DNA from 3 places in the Sphingobium sp. B7D2B genome. Region 1 is predicted to be linked to each of the others. Evidence: predicted binding sites of a transcription regulator. Region 1 holds the regulator's gene; each other region holds the start of a gene.
The links. Region 1 encodes LexA, which represses DNA repair genes until DNA is damaged. Its sites were predicted from a motif close to GTTCCNCNCTTGTTCT; they were not measured.

Region 1 (7,672 bases):
CTGATCGGCTACGTCCAGAAACTCGGCGCCATCGCCAAGCTGCGGCCCGACAGCAAGCTGGTCATCCAGCGCGCCTGGGGCGACCCGAAGGCACGGTTGAATGGGGCGCTGAAGCTGAGCCAGGGGCTGGCGAAGAGTATTGGTTGAGGGGTGGATTACCGCGACGGCGCGCGATGTGGAGCATGTGTTGGGGCGGCGCTGGAGGGACGAAGCAGAGAATCCGGATTGTGAGCTTTCCTCGACACTGAGGAGCCATCATGGCTGCTGTCGATAAAAGCTCCCCGCCTGCGAACAAGCTATGGAAACCGGCCTTCTTCAACCGTTCCCGTTCGTGCTGAGTAGGGTCTGAGGAGCGCCGCAGGCGCGTATCGAAGAGCCGTATCGAAGCATCCCAGTGCACGGGCCGGTCCTTCGATACGCCGCTTCGACAAGCTCAGCAGCGACTCAGGACGAACGGAGGGAATTCCGACAATGGCGTCGCGCCTGATCAGTCCGTGTTCAACACCAACGTCGGACCACAGCCGTAGCCGCTTTGAAGCGGTGACGAAGGATCGGTGAACGACATGTTCTAGCGTGGGAAGCGGCCGCTCAAGCCGGAGCGCGTTTGTCGAAGAATGAACAAGGCTCAGGGATTTTGATAAGTGGGCTGAAATCAACCTTCCAAAGATCAAGTTCGTACAGATCCCCGTCTTGGTCCAGAATCAACCCAACCCTAACTTGCATCCCATCTTCGTCGTAAAAGGCGCAAGAGCCAGCCTCGCCTCCATATGTGCGTTCGAGCTTTTGCGATACAAATGACAGGCCTCCCATCCCGCCATCATCCATCTCCTCAACGAGAAGCTCAGGCGGTAGGGCGTTACTGCACTCGTTCACCTCCCAAAGGTAGGCAACCAACGCCCGCTCTTCAGGCTTAAGAGGGCGAGGTGCAGAGTGCATTTAACGTCAAATAAGGGATTCAATATTGACTGCAATGACATGGTATCTGGACAGGCAGGTTTTAAGATTGCCGATGATAGCTGACGTTCTTGCCACCAACCCACTTCACGGCCGCCCCTGGAAGCGTCCCGCCCGAACCGTCCTACTCAATCCATAGCCCATGCGCCCGGTGCCAGTCTTCCAGCCCCTCGTCTGGATAGCCGTCGAAGCACTGGTCATCCGACCCGATCTGCGGCTCGACCCAATTCGCCTTTGATCCGAGCATCATGTGCACCAGCGACGGCGGCTTGGGCAAATCGCCGTCGATCGCGGAAGCGAAAGGGTGGAGCAGGTCGGGATACTCTGGGCTGAACACCCAGAGCGCGCTCGCGCAGGACGGGCAGAAGTGCCGCTCGCCGGTGCTGACGCGGCATCCGCCCTCGCCCCCACCGCCGCCATCGTCCAGCGTTGCGTGATAGACGGCGGTCTCGCCTTTCACCTTGAGCGTGCGCTTGTCGGCGTGGAGATTGATGGCATAGCCGCCACCGCTGGCGGTCTTGCGGCAGATCGAGCAATAACAGCGCAGGAATGGCACCGGCGCGCGGCTGTTGACGGAAAAACGCACGGCGCCGCATCGACAGGAACCTTCGAGCTTGAGGGGCATGGCACGGTCCTCTTGTGGTGATCGTCTCTCGAGCTGAACCGCTCTTATCTCCGCCGGTTCCCTCAGCGCCCATTGCGCGCTTCCCCTTGCGGCCACTTAATCCTTGATCTGCGCGCGCATCCTCCGCATGGCGAGCGCGCCCGGTGCCCGGCCCATGTCCGGTGGCCGCGTGCCCTGGCAGGAGATGTCCGCCCGTGATCGTTCGCAACCGCCTTGGCTTGCTCGAAGTGCTGTTCGCCTATCGCGGCACGATCATGCCGCATATCCAGCATCGGCTGGCAGGCATCGCCGTGGCCAGCGTGGCGGCCATTCTGGCAGCGCGCGCCTGGCCAGGGCTATTCGCGCAGATCAGCGGCATTCCATTCGCCCTGATCGGCCTGTCGCTCTCCATCTTCATGAGTTTCCGCAACAGTGCCTGTTATGATCGCTGGTGGGAGGGCCGCAAGCAATGGGGCGCGCTGATCATCGCGAGCCGCTCCTTCGCGCGGCTCACCTCCTCGCTGCCTGAGGAGGAACGCACCCCGCTGCTCCGCGGCATCTGCGGCTTCACCAACGGTCTTGCTGCCCGCCTGCGTCAGCACGATGAGGCTGCCGCGATCGGCCGGTGGGTGAACGATGGACCATGGCGCACCTCCCCGAACCCGACCGACACCGTACTTTACGAGATGGGTGCGCGCTGCTTGCGCCTCTCCGCAGATGAAAAGATCAACCCCATCCACCACTCACTCATCGAGGCGCAGCTCCAGGCGCTCAGCGATGTGCAGGCGGCCTGCGAGCGGATCGCCAGCACGCCGGTGCCGTTCACCTATTCGCTCATTCTCCACCGCACGACCTACGTCTTCTGCCTGTTGCTGCCCTTCGCATTGGCTGGCTCGCTGGGCTGGTGGGCCCTCATTCCGGTGCTGGTGGCGAGCTATACCTTCTTCGGGCTGGACGCCTTGGGCGATCAGCTGGAAGACCCGTTCGGCTATGATCCCAACGATTTGCCGCTCGATGCGATGACGCGGACGGTGGAACGCGAAATGCTCGCCCGCCTCGGCGCGACCGACCTCCCCGCACCCATCGCGCCCGATCAGCACATCCTGACCTGATTGCTTGCTAGCGCGAGGCTGGAGCGCACCGAAACCTGAGATATTTGGCCGATCCGTGTTGACGTGGCTCGATTCGTTTCCTAAACGTTCTCCGTCCGTTCCATATTGGGGAACCACTCATGTTGACCGCCAAGCAACAGCAACTGCTCAGCTACATCAAGCAGCATCTCGATCAGGGTGGCGTCTCGCCCAGTTTCGAGGAGATGAAAGAGGCGCTGGACCTCAAATCGAAGTCCGGCATCCATCGGCTGATCAGCGCGCTGGAAGAACGCGGCTTCATCCGCAGGCTGCCCAATCGCGCGCGGGCGCTCGAAATCCTCAAACTGCCGGATGGTATGCCCGTGGCAGAGCGGACGGAAGAGCCGGCGGCGGCCACCAACGTGACCCCGCTGCACAAGGCGCCCACCGCGCCGGCGCGGACGATCCCCATCGCCGCCAATGACGTGATCGAAATTCCGCTGCATGGGCGCATCGCTGCCGGTCTTCCCATCGAGGCGATGGAGAGCGACACCATGTTGCCGGTCCCGGCCGCGTTGCTGGGTGCCGGCGATCATTACGCGCTGGAAGTCTCCGGTGACTCGATGATCGAAGCGGGGATTTTCGACGGTGACTTCGCGCTGATCCAGCGGACCGAGACGGCGCGGGATGGCCAGATCGTCGTGGCCCTCATCGACGAGAATGAAGCGACGCTCAAATATTTCCATCATGAGGGCCGCAAGGTGCGGCTCGATCCTGCCAATCGCGACCATGAGCCGCAAACCTATGAGGCGCGGCAGGTGCGCATTCAGGGCCGGCTCGCGGGGCTATTGCGGCGTTATAACTGAGGCGGGCTATATGGGACGCCGGCTCTAGCGCGAGCCGGTACCCACGATCCAGGGATGGCGGCTGCGCGGATCGTGGCCCGCCACGATCTCTCGACTGTCGAGCAGGATCAGTGCGCCGCCCATAGCGCTCAGCGCTGGCCGATCCAGCTTTGCCCAGCGCGGCACACATCCGGGTGGGAGGCGCCGGTCCGCGATCACCAGATCAGCCTGTGCGCAGGCGGCCACCAGCTCGGGATAGGGAACAAGCAGGCGCGAGCGACTGATCAGCAGGTGAACCGGCGGCTGGTCAGCACGGCCCGGCAATGTCATCGCGCACATGTCCCGCGTGCATCGCGTGTCCGGCGCCTGCGCGAGGGACGCAAACTCACCGTCATAGGCGCTCGCTTCAGCCAGAGTCGTGCGAACATAGTCCCCGCTTCGGTCCCGCAGCAGTGCCATGCGCCCATCGCGCAGGCGCACCGCCACATGATGGCCGTCGGCGGTGACGAGCACGTCGGCGGACGGTGCCAGAAATGTCAGGAAAAAGCCTAGCGCCGTCAGAGGCAGGCCCCACCAACGCAGCGCCGTGTGCCAGAGCATCAGCCACAAGAGGCCGATCATGGCGAGCGCAAAGGCCAGTCCGCTGGAGACGGGCAGCGATAGCGTCGCAAAGGGCTGACTGGCGACAGTATGCGCAATCCACAGCAGGAACTTGAGCGCCACACCGACCACCCACCAGACCGGCGCCCCCAGCCCCACAGCGTCGAGCACCAGCGCGAGCACCTCAGCCGGCATCACCACGAAACTTGTGAGCGGAATGGCGATCATATTGGCCGCCGCGCCAAGCAGGCCCGAGCGATGAAAATGGGCAAAGGCAATCGGCGTCAGCACCAGCTCGACCAGCAGCCCGGTCGCCAGCAAGGCGCCGAGGCTGCGGGTCCAGCGCTTTATCCGCCCCTCATCGCGTCGCTCGAACAGCCGCCGTGCGGGGGGATATTCGTAAAGCGCCACGATTGCGGTCACGGCCATGAAGCTCATCTGGAAGCTGGGGCCGATGACAGCCTCGGGCCAAAAGATCATCACGATCAGCGCGCCGGTCGCGATCAAGCGCAGCCCGATTGCCTCGCGGCCCAGAGCCATGCCCGCGATCACCAGCAGAGCGGCAATGCAGGAGCGGATCGTCGGCACCTGCGCCCCGGTGAACACAGTGTATCCGATGCCCGCCGCGCCGCCCACGCAGGCGGCGATCATCAGCACCGGCCAGCGCAGCGCGAGGGCCGGCGACAGCGCAAGCAGACTGACCATGATGAGAATCACGCCGCCGATCAGCGCGGAGACGTGCAAGCCACTGATCGAGAGCAGATGGGCAAGCCCGCTGCGCCGCATCGCGTCCGCATCCGCCTCGCTGATCCAGTTCTGATTGCCCGTGGCGAGCGTGATCGCGATCGTCCCTTCCGGTCCCGGCAACCGCGCGGCGATGTGGTGGGCGAGAGTCGCGCGCGCATCCCCGCCAGGGGGTGCCGCATCGAGGCGCTGCACTTTGTCGAGCGCCCGCCCGGTAGCGCCGAGACCGGAGAAATAGGCCGTCCGCGCAAAATCATAAGCGCCCGGCAGGGCAGCCGGTGCAGGCGGCATCAGCCGCGCGCGTAGGGCAATGCGGTCGCCAGCGGCAATCTCTTCGCCCATCTGAACGGGCGCCGCGTTGATGCGGACCCGCGCCGGCAGATCGGGACGGGACAGCGGCGCGACCTCCAGCCGCACCAGCCCTCGCGCAGCCAAAGGCGTCGCCGTGAGGACGCGGGCCTCCATCTCCACCACGGCAGCACGCGCGAGCGGCGGCTGCGCGACGAGCAGGGCCTTGGCCCAGATCAGCAGACAGCCCGCCGCCAGCAGCACCGCGCCAACGGCGAGCGCAGCGGGCAAGCGTCCTCCGCGCCCCACGGCGCCAAAGGCGGCGGCGACGCCCAGCCAGAAGGCGATCCACGCCATCCACTGCGGTGGCGCAGGCAAGGTGAACCAGGCGATGATCCCGGCGCCCAGCAGGATCGGCACCCACAGCGGTAGCTGCGCCCGCTCGGCCTCCAGCACCGATTCCGTCCACGCATGAAGCCGTCCCAACCAGACACTGCTGCGGCGCAACAACGGTATTTGTCGAGCCGGAAAAGGCGTGCTAGGGGCATTCTCGTTCACTAGGAAACCCACCCGCGACATAAGGGAAAAGCAGGCATAGCGTGGCAGAAGGACGGAAACAAACAGGCACGGTCGTCACCCGCTTTGCCCCCTCGCCTACGGGATATCTCCACATTGGCGGCGCACGCACGGCGCTGTTCAACTATCTTTTCGCCCGTCACCACGGCGGCAAGTTCCTACTGCGCGTCGAGGATACCGACCGCGCCCGCTCGACCGAATCCGCGATCGAGGCGATCTTCGACGGCTTGAGCTGGCTGGGCCTTGCAGGCGATGACGAACCGGTCTTCCAGTTCGCGCGTGCGGCACGCCATGCCGAGGTCGCCAACGCCCTGCTCGACGCCGGCCATGCCTATAAATGCTTCGCGACTCCCGAAGAGCTGGCAGCCCTACGCGAGCAGCAACGCGCCGCGCGTCAGCCGATGCGCTACGACGGGCGCTGGCGCGACCGCGATCCCTCCGAAGGCGGCGATGCCCCCTATGTCATTCGCCTGAAGGCGGCCCGCGAGGGCGAAACCGTCATCGAAGATGCCGTGCAGGGCCGTGTGGTCGTGCAGAATGCCGAGCTGGACGACATGATCCTGCTCCGCTCGGACGGCACGCCCACCTATATGCTGGCCGTCGTCGTGGACGATCATGACATGGGCGTCACTCATGTGATCCGTGGCGATGACCATCTCAACAACGCCTTCCGCCAGCTCGGCATCATCCGCGCGATGGGCTGGCCCGAGCCGGTCTATGCGCACATCCCGCTGATTCACGGGCAGGATGGCGCCAAGCTCTCCAAGCGGCATGGCGCCATGGGCGTCGATGCCTATCGTGACGAGCTGGGCATGCTGCCCGAGGCGGTGAACAACTATCTGCTGCGACTCGGCTGGGGCCATGGCGATGATGAGATCATCAGCCGCGAGCAGGCCGTCGAATGGTTCGATCTGCCGGGCGTGGGTCGCTCGCCGTCGCGATTCGACCTCAAGAAGCTCGAAAATCTGAACGGCCACTACATTCGCGAGGCCGATGATGGTCGCCTCGCTCTGCTCGTCGCCGAGCGGATGGATCCGCTGGACGACGATGCCGCGGCCCAGGCCCGGCTGCACCAGCTTGCGGCGATCATGCCCGCGCTCAAGCCCCGCGCCAAGACGCTGCTGGAGCTGACCGACGGCGCCGCGTTCCTGTTTGCCAAACGGCCGCTCGCGGTCGAAGAGGCTGCCGCCAAGCTGCTCGACGAGAATGCCCGAGCTCTGCTCGGCACGGTGGTCGAGCGGCTGCGGGCGCTGCCCGACTGGTCACTTGAGTCGCTTGAGGCGGCCATCCGCGCGATCGCGGAAGAGGCTGGCCTTGGCCTTGGAAAGATTGCACAGCCACTGCGCGTTGCTTTAACGGGACGGACGACGTCGCCCGGTATCTTCGACGTGCTACTCCATCTTGGTCGGGACGAAACCTTGGGCCGCCTGCAGGATCAGGCCGGACTCCTCCAGGCTTCCGGGTCCGGGCCGCAAATTTGAGCAATAAGGGGTGAAGGAATGAGCGACAGCACAGTCAAAATGACCGTCGAGGGCAAGGATCTCGAATGTAAGGTCGTCGAAGGTTCCGTCGGCCCCAAGGTCATCGACATTCGCAAGCTCTATGCCCAGACGGGCATGTTCACATATGATCCCGGCTTCACCTCGACAGCGAGCTGCGACTCGGCACTGACCTATATCGATGGTGATGAGGGCGTGCTCCTTCACCGCGGCTATCCCATCGATCAGCTCGCGGAGCAGTCGAGCTTCATGGAAGTAGCCTATCTGCTGCTGCGCGGCTCGCTCCCCTCGAAGGACGAGTTCGAGCTGTTCGAGCGGACGATCACGCGCCACACGATGGTGCACGAGCAGCTCTCCACCTTCTTCCGCGGCTTCCGTCGCGATGCCCACCCCATGGCGATCATGTGCGGCGTGGTCGGCGCGCTGTCCGCCTTCTACCACGACTCCACGGACATCACCGATCCGCACCAGCGGATGATCGCGAGCCATCGC
Region 2 (7,672 bases), 140 kb from region 1:
CAGCTTTGGACCAGCGAGCTAGCGGCTGGTCTCGCGTCTCTCGAATTCAAAAATGCCTCAAAACTGCGTCGTGTTAGGCGGCTTCTTCAAAATAGCGCCAACAGACCGACTGAAAACTCGCTGGCACAAATTTTGTGGCTTGAGGAACATTCAGGCGTTTCTGTCCATGCGCAGTCGCTGGCCACTCAGATTACAGCGGCTCATGAAGCGCAAGCTCGGGTCTATTACGACGAACGGAACTATGTCGGGGCAAGGAAAGAATCGATGGCTTGGTTGAATGACCAGCCTTTTTCGATCGATGCCGCACGTGAAGTAATGTTTACATCCGGTATCCACCTTGGGGACTATTCAACGGCGGCCAGTGTCGGAATTGACGCGCTCAAGATTCACCCTCGCGATCCAAGCCTGATCAATGCGCAATTTCATGCGCTCGCAATGGCCGGGGACATCGACGGCGCCACTCAGATGTTCGCAAAGCTAGAAGAATTCAGGTCAAACCGCGACATTGTGCCTTACATTCATGCCGGTCGAGGATTGCTCGCGTTTTTGACCAAGGATCCTATCCATGGGCGTTTGCACTATGAGAAGGCGGTGGAAGCTGCCCGCGATTATAAGAAGCCCACTTTGGCAACAAACGCTCTGATCTTTTGGCTCGAGCAAGAAGTGATCTGTGGGTCGATTACCCCTGAAGACGCAACTTTCGCGGTCTCGAAAATCGATGAAGCTCTTATGAAGGGAAAAAAGGCGGAGAGACGCGAACTCGCGCCCACTTGGGAGACGAAGCGATCAGCTATTTTGGGAATTCCGAAGGAGCCGACATTTATCACCTTGGGTGATGCGCAAACTAAGGATGGGAAAAGAGTGCGCTTTGGTCTCAACCGCGATGTCTTGCCTGATCATCTTGCACGCAACCTAGTCACTTTCGACGCGTAATCACCGGCACGTTGTGGCCGGTCCGAATGGCTGCTGCGCGATTTGAAATCCGCAGTCGGTCCCCGAGGGCGCGACGCGCGATGGCGGCTGAGGGGGCTACTAGGATGATAGAGCAGGAGCTCGATGATTGCCCGGCCGCACTTCGTGACGACGCAATGGCGTTGTGGCCGTGAACTGCATACCAGTGCGCCTCCTCATCGCCGAAGCACACGGCCCATTGGGACTCGCCCAGGTCGAGATCCGGGCCGAGATGCCCGCGTCGCTCGGTCACAGGATCGCCGCCTGCGCACGCGCAAGCGCTTCCTCGTCGATCTCGCGCCGGGTCTGCCGGAACATGTCGATCCAGATCTGCAAGCCCGCCACCACCAGCGCCCGGGCACGCCGAGCAGCCATATGGTGCCGGGCGGCGGCGGCCGCGATACCGAGGTCCTCATGCACCACGCTGAGCATCAGTGGCCCATGCACGCGCGGATCGGCGCGCCACTGGCTATAGGTGGCCTCCATCCAAACGCGGCCGAGCGCCTCGTGGAACACCTCCCCATGCGGGCTGTTGTCGATCCGGGTTTCGAGGCTGGCTGTTCGCACCGCCACATCGCGCATGATGAGCGTCGAGGCGGCAGCGATCTCGGTGCCGGCCGCGAGCAGCTCAGCGTCAATGGCGCCGCTCATGTACAGCCGCGCAAGCGCGCCCTGGCGCACCCGGTTCGCATGTTCGTGGGTTTCCGGCGTGCCGTTGCGCTTGTGACCCCAGCGCGCCCGCGCCGCGATATTGGCTTTGCGCAGCCGGCGCTCGTCGGCAGCGCGCTCGGGATGCCGCGCCGCCCAGTCCGCGCGGATCGCGGCCGCGCGCGCGTCGAGCGCTTTTTCCAGCCCGCTGCGTGTCTTTCGCTCAGTGCTGGGCGTGAGGCGCAGTGCCGCCCGATTCCTGGTTTTGCGTTTTGCCATGCCGAGCGGGATCATGGTCCAGCACTGCCGGCGGGAGCAGGCCCGCATTTGTCACGATATAGCCGGCCGCCTGGAGACGGCGCAGCGCTTCCTCTTCGGCCGAGATCGGGCGGATGCCGCGCGGCACGCCCGGGAAGTACCGGATGCGGCCTTCACGCGCGAGCTGGCGCACATGCCCCTGCGCCCGGGATCGGTTCGAGTTGAGCGCAGCGGCCAGCTCGGACAGACTGGGGCCGATGCCGCGCACGGCAAAGAACTGCTCGATGAACGCGAGCGCCTGCAGCTTGCGGCTCGCCATCAGGGGCGAAAGCCGAGGAACATCGTGCATAATGGAACCTCACCCTCCGCTTGTAGACATAAAGGGAACAGGCAGAAAATGCGAGGAAGTTAAGAGGTTGCGCGCGATGTTCGGCGTGACGACGGCTTGCGCTGGGCGGCCGAGATTGTATTCCCGAGCCGGGGTGTTCGGCGCGTCGCGCAGATCGGGGCAGATGAAACTGAAATCTCTGGATTGGTCCGGCTTCCGCAGCGGAGTGGCTAAGTTCTCTGCTTGGAACAAGCGCTGGCTCGCAACATGGTGGCTATGGGGTCCTTTGCTCTTCGCCTCGATGGCATACCTCAACCCTCACAATGACCGGGCAGACATGTACGATGTTGCCCGATCTGCGCCGCGCATTGTGCGAGAAGGTGTGGTGGACGTTGGAGGAATTGGCACTCGGTGGATGACGCTCCATATGGCGAATGTCAGCCGGCAAATAAGCTGCGAAGCCGCCCGATGGAGATCGCGGGATATCTATTGCCTTCCCCAAGAGCGCTTCCCCCTCCGTGCCAAATTGACGCTGGTGGACTACAAAGGGCACTGGTTGATTATCAGCGCCGCTGACAAAAATGGCGTGATCCTCAGTGAGCAAAAGCAACTCGGCTATCTGAAGCTCACTTCGGAGTTCAGTAAATCAAGGACCCCCGGCAAAGCATTTATCGAGATGTTCATCTTGGGATCTGCAGTCGGCGGCCTGATTACGCTCCTCGCGTTCCGCCGACGCAGGAAGCTTCAACAAGCGGCAGACGCTGCCAGCCAGCCCGAATGACCGACGTGCGCTTTACCGCGCCACCGGGATCTGCCGAATATCCGTCGTCCATGATGGGCTCTTCTGCCCCCGCTTGGTGTCGAAGCTCCGGCCGCCAAAACCCTGCGCCGCCAGGTGGATTGTCCCCCGGCCGAACCGGTCGTTGAGCCCGTCCATCGCCGCCAGCAGGCCGCGCACACGCGGATCGGCCTGGACAAACAGATCGCCCTGGCCTGTCCCTTCCGGCACCAGCTCCTCGAGCAACACCCCGCACTTGGTATAGACCGCCCCCGGCTGATGCATCGCCTCCATCATCTTGCCGGCGAGGGCGGCGATGATGCGCGGATCGTTACTCGGCGGCGAAAGGCGCGTCTGCCGGCTCGCCGAGGGCGCATTGGCGCGGAACCGCGAACCGTGCGCAAAGGCGATCAACCGCGTCGCCATCAGGCTCTGCTCCCGCAGCTTCTCCGCCGCGCGCACCGCGCGCCGCACCATGGCCTCGCGCAGCTCGCTCAGATCAGTGACCGGCGCGCCGAACTGGCGCGTCACGGCCGTCGCCTTGCGCGCCTCCGGCTCGGGCTTGAAGTCGTCGCAGGCGATGCCGTTCAGCTCCAGCACCAGGCGCTCGAGCACGACCGTGCCAACCGAGCGCGCCACCGCCGGGGGCAGGGCGACCAGATCAGCGACTGTGCGCACGCCCAGCGGCTGCAGCCGCGCCGCCAGGGCCCGCGCGATGCCCCACACCTCCGTCACCGGCCATTGCGCAAACAGCCGCGCGCGCAGCTCGCGATCGTGCAGATCCACAACGCCGCCCCAAACCTTCTCGGTGGCCTTGGCGAGTGCATTGGCCACCTTGGAGAGCGTGCGCGTCGGCCCTAGGCCGATCCGCGTCGGCAGGCCTACCGTGCGGAGGATCGCGGCGCGCAGCGCGTGCGCGGCCGCCACGTCGCCCCGGCCGTCCGCCAGCGTCGGCAATCGGTAGAAGCTCTCGTCGATCGAATAGATCTCCACCAGGTCGCTATGCTCGCCGATCACCGCGTTGAACCGGCGGTTCATGTCGGCATAGAGCTCGTAATTGGAGGATCGCAGCTCGATGCCGTGCCGCTTGATCACGTCGCGGATCTTGAACACCGGATCGCCCATCTTGATGTGCAGGGCCTTGGCCTCGGCGCTGCGCGCGATCGCGCAGCCATCATTGTTGGAGAGGACGATCACCGGCACGCGCCGCAGGCGCGGGTCGAACACCCGCTCGCTGGAGACGTACATGTTCTCCACATCGACGATCGCCCAGCTCACCGCTGATAATCGCGCACGCCGGCGCGCACGACGCCCCATATCTCCGTCGATTCATCGGCGAGGTGAGTGGCATAGTTCTGCCGGCTGTTCCGCGCTTCCAGATAGGGCACGCCGCCGCGATAGACGAGCTGGCGGCATACAAAGCCGCCGGCTACGATCGCGATGACGATATGGCCGTTGCGCGGCGTCACATCGCGATCCACCACGACGACGTCGCGGTCGGAAATGCCGGCATCGATCATGCTGTAGCCATCGATGCGAAAGACGAAGCTCCCGGCCCGGTTGAGCCGCAGCAACTCCGCCAGATTGATGGCGTCCTCCTCCCAATCCTGGGCGGGGCTTGGAAAGCCGGCTCCCGCCACGCCGATCGGCTTGAACCGGATGCCCGGCGCCATGTCGGCGAGCGGGACCGGCTGCGCGATAGGCAGCAGCATGATCAGATTCCCTGGCTCGTCAGCTCACATAACGCCAAAGAGAACAGATTGGGAACATCCCAAACGTGCAACTCGTCGCTTTCTGCTCGATGCGGGCCGGCAGGCTATCCGCCGGCGGGCGGCGTGATGTACGTCCCCGTGGCCAAGCCGACGGCGACAAACCCGACATTGAGCCACGATAGCCAGCAGATCAGCAGCGCGCCCAAGCCGTTTCCGATGGCGAAGTTCATGCCCATCGAGATGAATACGCCGACGAAATAGGCGATTGAGCTCATCTCCGCGATCTGCTGCGCAGAGTTGGCGGTGGCGCTTCTGATCGCGCGCAGCTCCGTCAGAATCTCGGAATTATCCACGGTAGCGAGTATCTGCCCCGGTACCGCAGTTGCTGCTGGCGCAGCGATTGATCCGCCAATGCGGCCCGCATAACCGCAGCCGCCACAGGCTTCGCAAACGGATCCCGACGATCTGTACCCGTTGCCATAGCACAGCTTGCAGGGTGTGGCGGGCTCGAGGACGTGTACAGACCCCGCTCCACCGCAGCCCTCGCAAATCGACCCAGACGACCGGTACCCATTCCCGTAACAAAGCTTGCAAGACACAGCTGTCGTCATCATTCTCCCCCCGACGTCTCTGGGCCGACGGTCCCGCCTAGTTTCGCGGCCGCAGCGTCAGCGCGTCTAAATCTTTGCGCTCATAAGTGTTGAGATAGACCGGCCTTTCAGCCGGCTGCAGCACGCCGCCTGAGAACTTGAACTCCTCGAACTCGCCGCCGTGCGTTTCGCCTTTTTCATCGAGCCGCAGGGCGTAGCGGTAACAGAATTCATGTCCCATCACGCCTGCCCAGCGCTCGCGCAAATCCTTCCGCCACGTCTCAAGGTTGGCCGCATTCGCGCTGATGTCCGTGGATTGAATTTTGGCAACATTGTCGACCGTGATGTAGTAATTGGCCCGCTCGACTGACCACTCGTCCGAGGTCACGCAGATGGCGTCGCCTTTGAGTATCTGCCGATCCCTCATGACATGCTTCTCGGCACTGTCCCATTTATAGACGGTGATCGTGTTCACTTGGGTCGGGCTGACGACAGTTTCGGCATATTGCACGTTGTCGCAACTGTCCCCGTCGCCAGGGCGATAGCAATACACAACGCCATTCTTGAATTTGTCGAACATGGTCTGGGCCGAGACATACAGCCTGCCATCGGGCGTTTTGGTCGGGGCCTCGGTCTTCGCTTCAGCGGCGAGGGCAGCGCTGTTCCCGGCGGCGGTGCTGTCGGGCGCTCTTTGCTCCGAGCATCCCGACAAAACGAGCAGGGCCGCAATGACGACCTGCGCGCGAATACGATTCTTATTTCCCACGATGACCCCCCACAAGGTTTACGCAGTGTTCACCGAGTCTTTGGATGTGGCAAGGGTGAAAACGACCGCGCGATCATTGGCGCATCTATAGGTGTCTAGCGAAGTGATGGTCTAAGCCGGCTCGGCGCAGGCACCCAGGTCAAATGCGGTGCCCCCGCAGACAGATCTGCTGCTCGTCACAGCGCAGGTGCTGCATCATCATCTGCCTTACTCTGATGATCTTTGAGCATGGCGCCCCAGCGTCGAAGTCGAGGCTGACTTTCGTCTGCCGCCCGAACCCGGTCAGCTGGTCGAGATAATCATCAGCGACTGCCTCATAGCCACGCTCAGTGACATCGATGCCATTCCAGAGAACGCGCCCGGAGCGGGTGACTTTGATGATATTCGCGGGCAGCGGCTCGACAGAATAGCCCTCGCTGTCCCTTATCCTCTCGTCGTGCCATGAGTAGAACCAGGGCCAAGGGACTGCGCAGTTCTGAGCTTTTGTAGGTCCGCATGACGCCAGCAAGGATAGGCTGAGCAACGATAAGGTGCGAAGCGCCGCGGCGCTAGGTATCATCGGGGTGACCGTCATTGTGAGTGACTTTGACACTCCAATGGGGCGCGATTGCCATAAAACTGTTTCCCACCTGCTCATACCAACTCACCTGCACGGTAAAATAGCTCGTGTAGATGCGAGGCCCAACGGAACGGTACTTAATCCAAAGAACAGTCGATACCGGACTGTCTTTTGAAGGGACCGGGAAAGCTGGAATGAGGACCTTCTGTCCGGCAGGAACCACAGTCCATTTTTTTGCTGTGCTGTCGCCCTCGGTGCTGTCAGGATACTGGCGGCCCATTTCAATTATACGGCCGGCGGATCGACCTTTGTTTTCAATCTCAATGCCTACAACATCCCCTTCATGGCCGGATTTGTTACCAATTTGCCCACTCACGGCATGAAGGGTAGCACGCTCTGATTCGTAATAAGCGTCGAGATTCTCTTGGGCGACTTGCGCCGTGCGGCGGGTTTCGCGGAACGTAACAAAGATCAGACTGAGGCCGAACATCCCGAAAGCCGAGCCTATGACCGTTGCAATTCCGATGGCCCGCGTCCAGGCCGCCATAATTTGTTGAGCCTCGAGGTCGCGCTCATTGCGTTGGCGTTCATAGGAGGCCTCACGTACTGCCGCTACGCAGCCAGCGCGCTCAGGAAGGGGCAGGCTGAGGCATTCGCCTTTTTCGCCTATGTGGCGTGGGTCTGCATAGCGGTTGGCAGCTTCGGTTGCATGATGCTCAATTTTGAGCTGAAGCGCTTCGGTTGACATCCAGAGCCAAGCGCCGAAGGCCACTGTCACCACGGCCGTCACGATCAGCCCGATCATGTACCGTCGATCCCAATTGACGGGCGCTTTCTCGCGCGACCGCGGGTCGTTCGATTTCTGTATCATTCCGCCCCCCGGGCAGCACTATTGGTGTCGATAATCCTGCCGCTGATCGTGCATGGTCGCCTGCTGCTGGTCGCTCTCAGGCGGAGGCGGCGTGTCCAGATTTTCGGGAGGGATTTGATCGGCCATGACGCGCACCTGGGCGAGGGCGATCGATTTGAGAAAGTCGGGTAGCGTTTTGTAGAGCTGGACGAGCTGGGCCGTCTGCGAATCG
Region 3 (7,672 bases), 460 kb from region 1:
ATTTCCCAAAAATATCCAGCGCCGCCACTATCAGCGCCTTTGCGGCCGTCCCGATCACCGCATGGGGATCAGGCGCCCAGAGCGGGCTGTGGAGCGATGGCAGGCTGATCTCGCCGCGCTGCGCAGCGGCCACCTTGTCAGGGTCCACCCCGCCGACCCAGAAGATCATGCTCTCGATGCTGTCATCGGCGCGGTGATATTGGCCGAAATCTTCGCCGCCCATCACCGAGGGCACCTGCCGCACCCGATCGGCACCGAAATGGGCGCGCAGCACGCCCGCGACATGATCGCTGAACTGGGGCGTGTTGTAGGTGGCCGGCGTATAATCCTGCTCCACCGTCATGATCGGCATCCGGTCCTCCGGCACACCGGCCGCCATCGCCTCGCCCCGCGCGATCCGCTCGATGCCGCCCAGCAGGCGGGCGCGCGTCTCATCGGAATAGCTGCGCACGGTGATCAGCAGCTTTGCCTCGTCCGGAATGACATTGTGCTTGGCGCCGGCGACGAAGCTGCCGACCGTCACCGCGGCCGCCTCCTGCGGATCGCACTCGCGGCTGACCAGCGTCTGCAGGCTGGTGACGATGCGTGCCGCGATCACAATCGGGTCGATGGTCTTGTGCGGATAGGCGCCATGGCCGCCTCGGCCCCGCACGGTGAGGTCCACACTGTCCACATTCGCCAGGATCCAGCCCGGCGTGTAGCCTATCATGCCGGCCGCAAGCTCGGCGCTGTCGTGGAAGGCAAGGACGTGGCTTGGCTTGGGGAAGCGCGTGAACAGCCCATCGTCCAGCATGGCCTTGGCACCCAGGCCGATCTCCTCGGCCGGCTGCAGGATCATCACCAGCGTGCCCGACCATCGCGCCCGCAGCGCCATCAGCGCCTGCGCTGCGCCGGTCCAGGCCGTCATGTGCGTATCGTGGCCGCAGGCATGCATCACCGGGCTCTCGATGCCATCGCGCGTCGTCGCCCGGACCCTTGAGGCGTAGGGCAGACCGGTCTTTTCCTCGAGCGGAAGCGCATCCATGTCGGCGCGGATCATCACCACCGGGCCGGGACCGTTCTCCAGCACAGCTACCACGCCCGTCTGCCCGACCTGCTCGGTAACGGCAAAGCCAAGCGCTCGCATCCGCGCCGCCAGCGTCGCCGCAGTGCGCACTTCTTGGAAGCTCAGTTCCGGATTGGCGTGCAGGTCGCGATAGATCTCCAGCAGTTCGGGAAGCGCCGCATCGATGGTCGCATCTATGTGGGAGGCAGCAGTGGCTTCGTTCGACGCTTCGTTGAAAGACATGTCTGTTCCTTCTGCCCCGTGACGGCCGCGATCATAGGCGCTTTTGCGCGCCTTGGAAGGGCAGTGAGCCGAAGCGCTTTCAACCCGCCTGCTCTCTGCCTATGAGGCGGGCATGAAGCTGGACCGCCCCCCAAAAGCTGTGGTGTTCGATATGGACGGCGTGCTGTTCGACACCGAGACGCTCTATCGCGCGGCGATGTTTGCCGCCGGCGATGAGGGCGGTCACGCGATCACCGAGGCGCTCTTCAATGCCACATTGGGGTGCCCATGGCCGACCGCGCGACAGCACTTGCTCGACCATTTCGGCGGCGATTTTCCGGCCGATGATTTTCGGCATCGCGTGCGAGCCCATTTCGACCAGTTCGTGGCGCGGGATTTGCCGCTCAAGCCCGGTGTGGAAGCGCTGCTCGATGTGCTCGATGCGGCGGGGTTGCCCCGCGCGATCGCGACATCCTCCGGCCATGAGCAGGTCCGGCATCATCTGGCACATCATGGATTGGCGGGTCGGTTCATGCATGTCGTGGCGTTTGGCGATTATCAGGCGGGAAAACCGGCGCCCGATCCCTATCTCCTCGCCGCAGAGCGGCTACGCGTCTCGCCGGCCGATTGCCTTGCCCTTGAGGATTCACACAATGGCGTGCGCTCGGCAGCCGCGGCAGGCATGATGACGGTGATGGTGCCGGATCTGATGGCGCCCACATCAGAAATGCAGGGCCTATGCGCCCACATCGTCGAGGATCTGCATGCCGCGCGCGACATCGTGCTGGCGTCGCTTTCGGAGGGCCACCTGGTCGAACGACGCTAGTCCGCGCGCCCTGTGACTCGCTCGTCGGCCATGGCATCGGCCTCTTGAGCGGCGCTCTCGCCCGGTGCCGGTAACCGCCCAAGCGCCTCGACCGGTTCGATCGCGTCGATCTCCCGCGATCCGGTTTCGACGCTCAGATCCTTGAAGCGACGGCCGGTGACCAGCACGCGGTTCTCGAAGCTGGAGACGAATTTGTTGTAGCTGGAGACCGAGCCATTGAGGCTGCGGCCAAGCGAAGAAAGATGTCCGGCGGCCACCGCCAGCCGCTCGTACATTTCTTTGCCGAGCGCCGCGATCTGCTGGGTCTGTTCGGCCATTTTCTCCTGCCGCCAGACACTCGCAACGGTCCGGGCGATGGCGACCAGATTGGTCGGCGTGGCCAGCAGCACGCGCTTCTCGAAGGCCCATTCCCACAGGCCGTCATCCTGCTCCAGCGCCGCGGCGAGGAAATGCTCGCCGGGGATGAACATCACGACATAGTCCGCCGCATCACCGAAGCGCGTCCAGTAATCCTTGGCGCCAAGCTGCTGCGCGTGGTTGCGGATCGCGCCGGCATGGGCCTTGAGATGCCCGGCCCGCACCACCTCGTCCACAGCGTCGACCGCTTCCAGATAGGCGTTGAGCGAGCATTTGGCGTCGATGATGAGTTGCCGCCCCCCGGGCAGACGCACGATCACGTCCGGGCGCAGCCGGCCATCGGCAGTATCCACGGAAACTTCCGAGCGGAAATCGGCGAACTGGCTGAGCCCCGCCATTTCCAGCACGTTGCGCAATTGCTGCTCGCCCCAGCGCCCGCGCGCCTTGGGGCTAGAACGCAGCGCGTTCACCAGCCGGGCCGTCTCCACCCGCGCCTCTGCACTGCCCAACCGCACCTGCTCGACGGCCTCGCGCAGCGCGGCGTAGCTATCCACCCGCTCCTTTTCGACCTTGCCTAGGCCTTCCTCATAGCGCTTCAGCGTCGTCTCGACCGGCTGCAGCAGCGCCTTGAGGCTCGCCTCGCTCTTCTCATGAGCCTGATGGAAGCGCTGGTCGGCGCGCTCGATGAGCATGCGCTGCGCCTCGTTCAGCAACTTGCCGGCAGTTTCACTGAACTGCGCAGACAATTGCTCGCGCGCCTCACCCAGCGCGCGAATCTGGGCCTCGAAGCCCTCCATCCGCGCCTTCTGATCGGCCTGCACAGCCGCGAGCATCCGTTCGGCCTCGTCCCGCGCGCGATCGGTCTCATCCAATTTCGCGCGCAAGAGGTCCGTTTCTTCCGCCTGGCTCGCCGCCACCGCGAGGTCGCGCAGCGCGGCGTTGCGCATATCCTCAAGGGTGGCGAGTCGGTCGGCGAGAGCCTTGCGCTCAGCCTCAACCGGCGCAGCCATACGGGCGCGCATCAGCCAGCCAGCGGCAAGCCCGACCAGCAGAAGAAGCAGACTAAGAACGAGGCTTTCGACGGTCACGGCAACTCGCGGCAAAACAGGAACGAAATGAGAACTTATCGCCCCTGCCCCACAAGCGCAAGCCCGTCACTCGATATGGCCCTGCTCGCGGAAGAAGCTGTTGAGGGCGCCGAGCATCGTCTGCCACCAATCGACGACATCGGCGAAATTGCGCTGGGTCAGGCCGCCATAGGTTGTCACGTCATAGGTCAGGTCGAGCGAGCCATCCTCGTCCACCGCCATCTGGCTGAACCGGTTCTTGCGGTTCCACAAATTGGCGAGCTCTGGCGTGTTCTTGCCGTCATCCACGAAGCTGGTCGAGAAATGTAGCGAGGCGCAGTTCTTTCCGTCCTCGCATTCGTAGAAATAGATGTTGAAGTTGTAGCCGCTCGCCGCGCTGGTGATCATCGGGTTGCCGCTCGACTCGCTCTTGCTCAGGCTGGCCTTGTAGCCGGCCTCCTGAATCGCCTTCACCACCGTCTCCGGCGCATTCGCGCAGACGAGCCCCTTGCCGCACGGTTCCTCATCGGCCGCATGAGCGGGCGCTGTCATCATCACAAGCGCACATGCTGCAGCCGAAATCCAAGCGGTCGTCTTCATCGTTTTCCCCATTTGCTCGTTGCCGCCACGGCCTTATCGCGATGAAGCGGACATCGCCACACCGCAAAGCCTATTGCGGTTATGTTCTTCATATGTTCTATTGACACATGAGTGCGATCAAGGGGCGCGGCGCCCCGGCTAATGAGGTATCGAGGCGTTTTCACCTGCCCGCGCGCGAGGTGGATGGCGACTGGCTGGATGCGCGACTGGCGGACGGTGAGGACCAGCCGCCACCCCTGCGCACCACCGTGACGCTGGAGCAGGCGCGCACGATCATCACCCGCAACAATTCCCCCGACATTGGCTTTGAGCAATCGGTGAATGCCTATCGAGGCTGCGAACATGGGTGCATCTATTGCTTCGCGCGGCCGAGCCATGCCCGGTTCGATCTCTCGCCGGGGCTGGACTTTGAGAGCCGGTTGTTCGCCAAGCCGGATGCGGCCGAACTGCTGCGGCGGGAACTCGCCAAGCGTGCTTATGTGGTGAAGACCATCGCGATGGGGACGAACACCGACCCCTATCAGCCCATCGAGGGGCGGTATCGCATCACGCGGGCGTGCATCGAGGTGCTGGCCGACTGCCGCCATCCGCTGATGATCACCACCAAATCCAACCGGGTGCTGCGGGATCTCGATCTGCTGGGGCCGATGGCAGCGCAGGGGCTGGTCGCGGTGGCGATTTCGCTCACCACGCTGGATGCCGGGCTGCACCGCAAGCTGGAGCCGCGCGCGCCCTCGCCTGCCAGCCGGCTCGCGGCGATCCGCGGGCTCTCACAAGCGGGGGTGCCGGCCCATGCCAGCCTGTCGCCGATGATCCCGGCGATCAACGATCATGAGATCGAAGCACTTGTCGCGGCGGCCGCAGAGGCGGGCGCTCAATCGGTCTCGTTCATTCCGGTGCGACTGCCCTTCGAGGTCGCGCCGCTGTTCCGGGAGTGGCTCGATGAGCATTATCCGGACCGGGCCGCCAAGGTGATGAGCCTCATTCAGTCGATGCGGGGCGGGCGCGACAATGATCCCAATTTCGGCACGCGCATGCGCGGGTCCGGGGCTTATGCGGAGCTGATCGCCACCCGCTTCCGCGTCGCTCAGGCACGCCATGGCCTTGGCAAGGGTCGCCTTGCGCTGGGGCATGACCTGTTCGTGCCGCCGTTCGATCAGGGCGATCTGTTCAGCATGCTGCGATGAACAGACCGCCCTTCGGCTATGTCAGATCAGTTGAAGGACACGCGCATCGTCGCCTTGCGACCCCTCAACGTGTAGCCAACCGCGCCGAAGCCGATGACCAGCATGGCCCAGACAGCCGGCTCAGGCACCGGCGGAGCGTTGCTTCCGGTCACGGCAATATTGTCGATGTTCGCCGAGGCGCCACCGACGACGAAGCCGAAGACGACCCGATCGACCAGATTGCTGGCGCCGGCGATGGTGGAGAAATCCCCGGAGAAGGTCGAGAGCAGGCTGAACACTGGCACCTGACCCGCAAAGCCGGTCACGCTGTAGAGCAGGTTGCTGTCCACGGTCGCCAGATCGAAGCTATCGAGCGTGAAGCTTGCGCCGCCCGCTGTCAGATCGAACAGGCTGAGCGCCGTCCCGCCGCCAAAACCGACGCTGGGCGCGCTATTGCCCGAGCCGGTATCGACGACCGAAGACCCCAGTACATTCGCGAAGGTAAACCCATCCTGCGTGTAGCTGGTGAACGGATCACCAGATCCGGAGAGACCATCGAAGCTGATGATTGCGGCCTGTGATGGTGCCGCCAAGGCGGCTCCGGCCATGAGCGCCGCTGTGACAAGCGGCAGTTTGTACATAGTTTTCATCGGTAACTCCCAAGTCCTAAGAGTCACCCCCGGCGCCACCCGATGGAACGGGATGGCACCCCCGCCGCTGCGATGGTTAACATTTCGCAAACGCACAATAGCGCTGCGTTCAATTGTGCTCACGAGGCGAGGAAAGCCGCCTCGGCTCGGGCTCCGGCGCGGTGCAGTGCAGCACATCGCGCGTCAGGCACGGTTTAGCGGGAGGCGACCAGCGCCAGCTGCGGCCCGTGCTGGGCCAGCACCACCCTGGTCACGCCCCGCACCGTTTCGGCGCGCTCGCCAAGCTCGGCATCGAGCTGGAAATCCTCGCCGAGGATGACCCGCGCCCGCCCGCCATCGGGCAGCGCCGCGTCCAGCTCCACCGTCGAGCGCGCGCCGCGCCGTTCGCCCAGCATCTGCCGGAGCGAAGGAATAGCGCCGGGCTCCTCGACGGAAATGACCATCCGCATTCGCGCCGTGCCCACGAGGCGCGCGAAGGACTGGACGTTGCGCACGGTGACGCGCGGGGTCTCCTCACCGGGCTGGCGATCCAGCTCCACGGTCAGCAGGGCGCACTCGTTGCTCTCGTGCAGGGTTGCGAGCAGCTTGCAGCTTTCCTCATCGAAGCAACTGGCCTGGAACTGCCCGCTCGAATCCGAGAAGGTCGCCGAAGCATAGCGGGCGCCGCGCTTGGTCTCGCGCCAGCGTATATCCTCGATCAGCCCGGCCATCATCGCGCCCGTGCGGTCGCCCCCGCCAATGCCATCTGACTGGCCGCACAGTTCCGCATAGCTGCGCACGCCCTTGCCGCGCGCGAGGATGCGGTAGCGGTCCACGGGGTGCGCCGAGAAATAGAAGCCGAACGCCTCCTTCTCCTGCGCCATGCGCTCGACGGCGGCCCATTTCACATCCGGCAGCGGCACATCCGCATGGGAAACGTCCTCCCCACCGAACAAGCCGCCCTGCCCGCTCTCGCGCTGCTCGGCGGCTTTGGCGGCAACCGCCAGGAACGCCTCGGCAGCGGCATGGACCACCGCGCGGTCCAGCCCCAGGCTGTCGAAGGCGCCGGCCGCCGCCAGACTCTCAAGCTGCCGGCGATTAAGCAGGCGCGGTTCGATCCGCCCGGCCAGATCATCGAGATCGCGAAACGCGCCGCCTCGGACCCGCTCCTCGACCAGCGTTTCCATCGCCTTCTCGCCCACACCCTTGAGGCCACCGAGCGCATAACGGACGGCATGGCGGCTGGCATCCTCCGGGTCCGGCTCCACCGAGAAATCGGCTTCGCTCACGTTGATGTCGGGCGGCAGGCAGGTCAGCCCCATGCGGCGCATATCATCCACGAAGACGGTCAGCTTGTCCGTCTGGTGGATATCGAACGCCATGGAGGCGGCGTAGAATTCGGCCGGATAATGCGCCTTGAGCCACGCGGTCTGATAGGCGAGCAGCGCGTAAGCGGCCGCGTGGCTCTTGTTGAAGCCATAGCCGGCAAACTTGTCGATCAAGTCGAACAGCTCATTGGCCTTCTTCTTGTCGATCTGGTTATGCGCCTTGCAGCCTTCGACGAAGGTCGCGCGCTGGGCGTCCATCTCCGCCTTCACCTTCTTGCCCATGGCGCGGCGCAGCAGGTCGGCGCCGCCGAGCGAGTAGCCGGCGAGGATCTGCGCGGCTTGCATCACCTGTTCCTGATAGACGAAGATGCCGTAGGTCTCGTTCAGGATCGGCTCGAGCAGATCGTGCGGATATTCAATCGCCTCCTCGCC

Region 2: a site for LexA is predicted at 4,716-4,731, ahead of M2341_RS10175 (LexA family protein). Genes of this name have one in related genera too.
Region 3: a site for LexA is predicted at 4,201-4,216, ahead of M2341_RS08605 (PA0069 family radical SAM protein). Genes of this name have one in related genera too.

The regions. Positions count from the first base shown of each region.
Region 1 covers NZ_JAOQOM010000001.1:2,350,699-2,358,370, forward strand. Annotated here, with positions in the region: gene mfd (transcription-repair coupling factor) at 1-147, shown strand, start outside; gene M2341_RS10875 (DUF6984 family protein) at 589-936, opposite strand; gene M2341_RS10880 (GFA family protein) at 1,079-1,579, opposite strand; gene M2341_RS10885 (bestrophin family protein) at 1,774-2,670, shown strand; gene lexA (transcriptional repressor LexA) at 2,790-3,494, shown strand; gene M2341_RS10895 (ComEC/Rec2 family competence protein) at 3,519-5,591, opposite strand; gene gltX (glutamate--tRNA ligase) at 5,705-7,162, shown strand; gene M2341_RS10905 (citrate synthase) at 7,181-7,672, shown strand, end outside.
Region 2 covers NZ_JAOQOM010000001.1:2,208,279-2,215,950, reverse strand. Annotated here, with positions in the region: gene M2341_RS10200 (hypothetical protein) at 1-933, shown strand, start outside; gene M2341_RS10195 (hypothetical protein) at 1,201-1,878, opposite strand; gene M2341_RS10190 (LexA family protein) at 1,823-2,206, opposite strand; gene M2341_RS10185 (hypothetical protein) at 2,370-2,966, shown strand; gene M2341_RS10180 (Y-family DNA polymerase) at 2,979-4,241, opposite strand; gene M2341_RS10175 (LexA family protein) at 4,238-4,675, opposite strand; gene M2341_RS10170 (hypothetical protein) at 4,780-5,028, opposite strand; gene M2341_RS10165 (hypothetical protein) at 5,324-6,031, opposite strand; gene M2341_RS10160 (hypothetical protein) at 6,171-6,605, opposite strand; gene M2341_RS10155 (hypothetical protein) at 6,580-7,395, opposite strand; gene M2341_RS10150 (helix-turn-helix domain-containing protein) at 7,480-7,672, opposite strand, start outside.
Region 3 covers NZ_JAOQOM010000001.1:1,888,667-1,896,338, reverse strand. Annotated here, with positions in the region: gene M2341_RS08625 (amidohydrolase) at 1-1,288, opposite strand, end outside; gene M2341_RS08620 (HAD family hydrolase) at 1,401-2,093, shown strand; gene rmuC (DNA recombination protein RmuC) at 2,090-3,538, opposite strand; gene M2341_RS08610 (YbjN domain-containing protein) at 3,605-4,117, opposite strand; gene M2341_RS08605 (PA0069 family radical SAM protein) at 4,225-5,304, shown strand; gene M2341_RS08600 (PEPxxWA-CTERM sorting domain-containing protein) at 5,331-5,933, opposite strand; gene dnaE (DNA polymerase III subunit alpha) at 6,128-7,672, opposite strand, start outside.